Regions from separate parts of the Lactiplantibacillus argentoratensis genome, predicted to be linked through region 2. Evidence: predicted binding sites of a transcription regulator. Region 2 holds the regulator's gene; the other holds the start of a gene.
What was found. Region 2 encodes CtsR, which represses protease genes until heat stress. Its sites were predicted from a motif close to TTGGTCAAAAAAGGTCAAANA; they were not measured.
Positions count from the first base shown of each region.

Region 1 (2,185 bases), 200 kb from region 2:
AACTTACTTGCTGATTGTACCAATAAAGTTGCGGGACGTGCGTGGATACCAGTGTCTGCGATAACGTGAAATTCTTTCTTTTCCATAACTATTCGATCTCCTTCAAGATAAATAAATTTAAAATTGGTTCCGAGTCAATTCGAGTTGCCGCCAACACGTATACTCAAGAGCCCTTAATAATGATGATAGCAATTATCCAATTAAAATACAAGCCCTTTCATTCAAGCTAGGCCTATTAATTGGTTGTCTTACCATCCTTCTCGAAATGGTAAACAATGCGGCCATCTAAGTCCGCCGTACCAATGACTCGTTTACGATACTCATACTTCATATAGGCGTCGTGAAAAGCCATAAATTCATCCGGCGTTACGGTAAAACTGTCGCGTTCGCCATGACGCAACGCTTCCATTAACTGGGTATAATCCGTTGCCAAACAATTACCGCCTCCTCAAAGTTAGGTTGACACATTACTGCATCATTATTTTGATATTTACGAACAAAGTTCTCCGCCGCTCACTGGCTGTTGACGGTCACCAATGAAAAACGATGCGCTGCAAACATCAAAACTGGTCAGGCTCGATACATGCAAAAAAACCGCTTTGTACTATAATATAGACAGACAGTTACATCATCACTTATCCTAACCAGATAATTAATATACAACGAATCCGGTTACATGACAAGCTATGAGTTGCGACTATCCAGACTATTCAGAAATAATTGAATCAATCAGCCATTGCGAATTATCCCGGCCGCACGTCCAGTTTTGACCCTGAGGCTTTTCACTTGCAACAGTCCGTAAATTCGCTATACTAATAGTCAAAGGTCAACAAAGGTCAAAGAGCCGATGAACCTTTAACTATGATCCTAATCGATTTAGTTATATTTCTGATGCGAAAGGTGTGTGACAGCATAATGCTTTGTGACAATTGCCATAAGAACGAAGCGACGATCCATTTATATACGAGCGTCAACGGTCAGCGGCGACAAATCAACCTTTGTCAAAATTGCTATCAACTGCTAAAGAATCAGGAACAGCAACCAAATAACGGAGTTGGAGGTGCTGATATGGCACAAGATCCATTCGGTTTTGGTGGTCTTGACGACATTTTCCGTGCAATGCAGGGTGGCGTTGATCCTAATAACGCTTACCGGCAACAACAGACCCCACCGACCCAGCCAGCTGGTCCTAATGGCGGCAATCGTCGTGGCAATAACAACGGCGGTGGCCTCCTTGGCCAATACGGCTTCAACTTAACAGCGCAAGCTAAACAGGGCAAAATCGATCCAGTGATTGGTCGCGATACCGAAATTAATCGGGTTATCGAGATTTTGAATCGCCGGACCAAGAATAACCCCGTTTTAATTGGTGAAGCTGGGGTTGGTAAAACGGCGGTCGTGGAAGGACTAGCACAGAAAATCGTTTCTGGTCAAGTTCCACAAAAACTGTTAGATAAAGAAATTATTCGTTTGGACGTGGCTTCCCTTGTTCAAGGTACCGGTATTCGAGGTCAATTTGAACAACGAATGCAACAATTAATGAAGGAAGTTCAAAGCAATCCGAATATCATCCTCTTCATTGACGAAATCCATGAAATCATGGGTGCCGGTAATGCTGAAGGTGGTATGGATGCTGGGAACGTTCTGAAACCCGCCCTTGCCCGTGGTGATTTCCAACTAGTTGGGGCCACGACATTAAACGAATACCGCGACATCGAAAAGGATGCCGCCCTCGCCCGCCGGTTCCAACCGGTCACGGTCAACGAACCGAGCGTGGAAGAATCTATCAAGATTCTCGAAGGCATTCAGAAGAAGTACGAAGACTATCATCACGTTAAATACGATCAAGATGCCATTGTGGCAGCCGTCAAGTTGTCAAATCGTTACATTCAAGATCGTTTCTTACCTGATAAGGCCATCGATTTACTCGATGAAGCTGGTTCACGTAAGAACTTGACGTTGAAGACGGTCGATCCAAAGACGATTCAAGAAAAGATCGACGAGGCAGAAAAGCAGAAACAGGACGCCTTGAAGAAGGAAGACTACGAAAAAGCCGCCTACTATCGCGATCAAGTTGCTAAGTTAGAAAAAGCTAAGCCCGATGAAAGTTCAGACCAGCCTAATAACGATACTGCCACTGTAACGGTCAAGGACATGGAACAAATTGTCGAAGAAAAGACAAGTA
Region 1 is NZ_CP147647.1:1,035,371-1,037,555, reverse strand. Features, by position in the region: gene V7R88_RS04815 (phosphocarrier protein HPr) at 1-86, opposite strand, end outside; gene V7R88_RS04810 (hypothetical protein) at 236-433, opposite strand; gene V7R88_RS04805 (ATP-dependent Clp protease ATP-binding subunit) at 916-2,185, shown strand, end outside.
Region 1: a site for CtsR is predicted at 823-843, ahead of V7R88_RS04805 (ATP-dependent Clp protease ATP-binding subunit). Genes of this name have one in related genera too.

Region 2 (2,185 bases):
GTCCTCGGCATTTTAAATAAGCACCCATAGCGCAATTGGATAGAGTGTCTGACTACGAATCAGAAGGTTGTAGGTTCGACTCCTACTGGGTGCATTAGTATCGGGAAATAGCTCAGCTTGGTAGAGCACCTGGTTTGGGACCAGGGGGTCGCAGGTTCGAATCCTGTTTTCCCGATCGTTTAACACAGTCTTAGTTAAGTGCTAAGGCTTTTTATTTAATTTTCTCGGGAAGTAGCTCAGCTTGGTAGAGCACTACGTTCGGGACGTAGGGGTCGCAGGTTCAAATCCTGTTTTCCCGATTACGGTTAAACCAACTAATCCAGTCATTTGACTGGATTTTTTTATGGCCTTTTTTGTAAGCAGGGGTGTTTCAACGGTCAGGGGACACTTTTGCGACGTTACTCACTAAGTCAGCCATGTGAAGAATACGGTGGTTGTGACTCATAATCCCGACAAGGCAACAGCCACTGTTAGTCATGAGCTCGGAGAAATTAGTCTCGGAACTGCTGTTCATCGTTGTGATACCAGTGCCCATCGCCTGCAATGAGGAGTGACTCAACTTGACATATTTTAAATAGGTAGTTCAATGAATATGGAGACCTAATAATTTAATCATTCTAGGGTATTAAGTGGTTGAATCAATTGAAAGCAATCGTTCGGCGTGCTATGCTGTAACAACCGTTAAGCACATGCTAGTCCGCGGTTTGGGTGAAATTCTTTGCTTTTTTCCATTATCCTCGTATAATAATAGTCAATATTAGTCAAAGATAATGAAAAGGGTGAAGCACATGCAAAGTCAAAATATCTCGGATATTATTGAGAAGTATTTAAAAAGTATTTTGGCGGACTCGGAGCATGTTGAAATTCGACGGTCAGAAATTGCCGACCTTTTCAACGTGGTACCCTCACAGATTAATTATGTGATTAAGACCCGGTTTACGATCCAAAATGGTTACTTAGTTGAAAGTAAGCGTGGCGGTGGGGGTTATATTCGCATTGAAAAGGTTAATTTGGTCGATGATGCTGATGTGTTGGACGCCCTCATACAAGTGATCGGTGATTCAATCACACAACGAGATGCCTATGCGGTCGTCCAGAGTTTATACGAGGACGACGTCTTAAATCGTCGGGAAGCGCAATTGATTTTAGTGGCGATCGATCACGAGACGTTAGGATTGACGGACCGGGACTTAGAAAACAGTCTGCGGGCCCGGATAATTATCGGGATCTTGAACCACTTGCGTTACGAAAGCTAAAGAAAGCGAGGAATCGCAATGGATAACTTATTTACACCTAGTGCCAAAAGTGTGCTGGTACTGGCACAGGAACAGGCCAAATATTTCAAGCATCAGGCAGTTGGTACGGAGCATTTGCTATTAGCCTTAGCCATCGAAAAAAATGGGATTGCTAATAAGGTGCTACAACAATATGCCGTTAGTGAAGATGACATTCGTGAAGAAATCGAACGGTTCACTGGCTATGGGACGTTGAGCAATGTTGGCAAGGATACCTACTTGCCATATTCACCAAAGGCCAAAGAAATTTTGTCCGTTGCTGGTGATGAAGCAAAACGGCTCGGTGCCAACAAGATTGGAACGGAACATTTGTTGTTAGCGATGCTCTCTGATGAAAGTATCCTTTCCTCGCGAATTTTAATGAACTTAAACTTAGACCTTGGTCAGACCCGGAAAGTCGTACTTCGCAAGCTAGGTGTCAGTGACGCTATGAGTAAGCGCAAGGGTAATGCGGCTAACCGCGGTGGTAAGAAGACCGAAGGCACCCCAACTTTGGATTCTTTGGCGCGCGATTTGACGCAACTCGCTAGTGAACAGGAAATGGATCCAGTTGTCGGGCGTTCCAAGGAAGTTAAACGCGTCATTCAGATCCTATCACGGCGGACGAAGAACAATCCGGTCTTGATTGGTGAACCAGGGGTTGGTAAGACAGCAATTGCTGAAGGTCTGGCCCAAAAGATCGTGGCTGGTGATGTACCAACTGATATGGCTGACAAGCGTTTGATGATGCTTGATATGGGCTCATTAGTCGCTGGCACCAAGTATCGTGGTGAATTCGAAGATCGCTTGAAAAAAGTGATCGATGAAATCTACAACGATGGCCATGTGATCTTATTCATCGATGAATTGCATACCTTGATTGGTGCCGGTGGTGCTGAAGGGGCGATCGA
Region 2 is NZ_CP147647.1:840,004-842,188, forward strand. Features, by position in the region: tRNA gene V7R88_RS03860 (tRNA-Leu) at 1-10, shown strand, start outside; tRNA gene V7R88_RS03865 (tRNA-Arg) at 21-94, shown strand; tRNA gene V7R88_RS03870 (tRNA-Pro) at 102-175, shown strand; tRNA gene V7R88_RS03875 (tRNA-Pro) at 226-299, shown strand; gene V7R88_RS03880 (CtsR family transcriptional regulator) at 789-1,256, shown strand; gene V7R88_RS03885 (ATP-dependent Clp protease ATP-binding subunit) at 1,275-2,185, shown strand, end outside.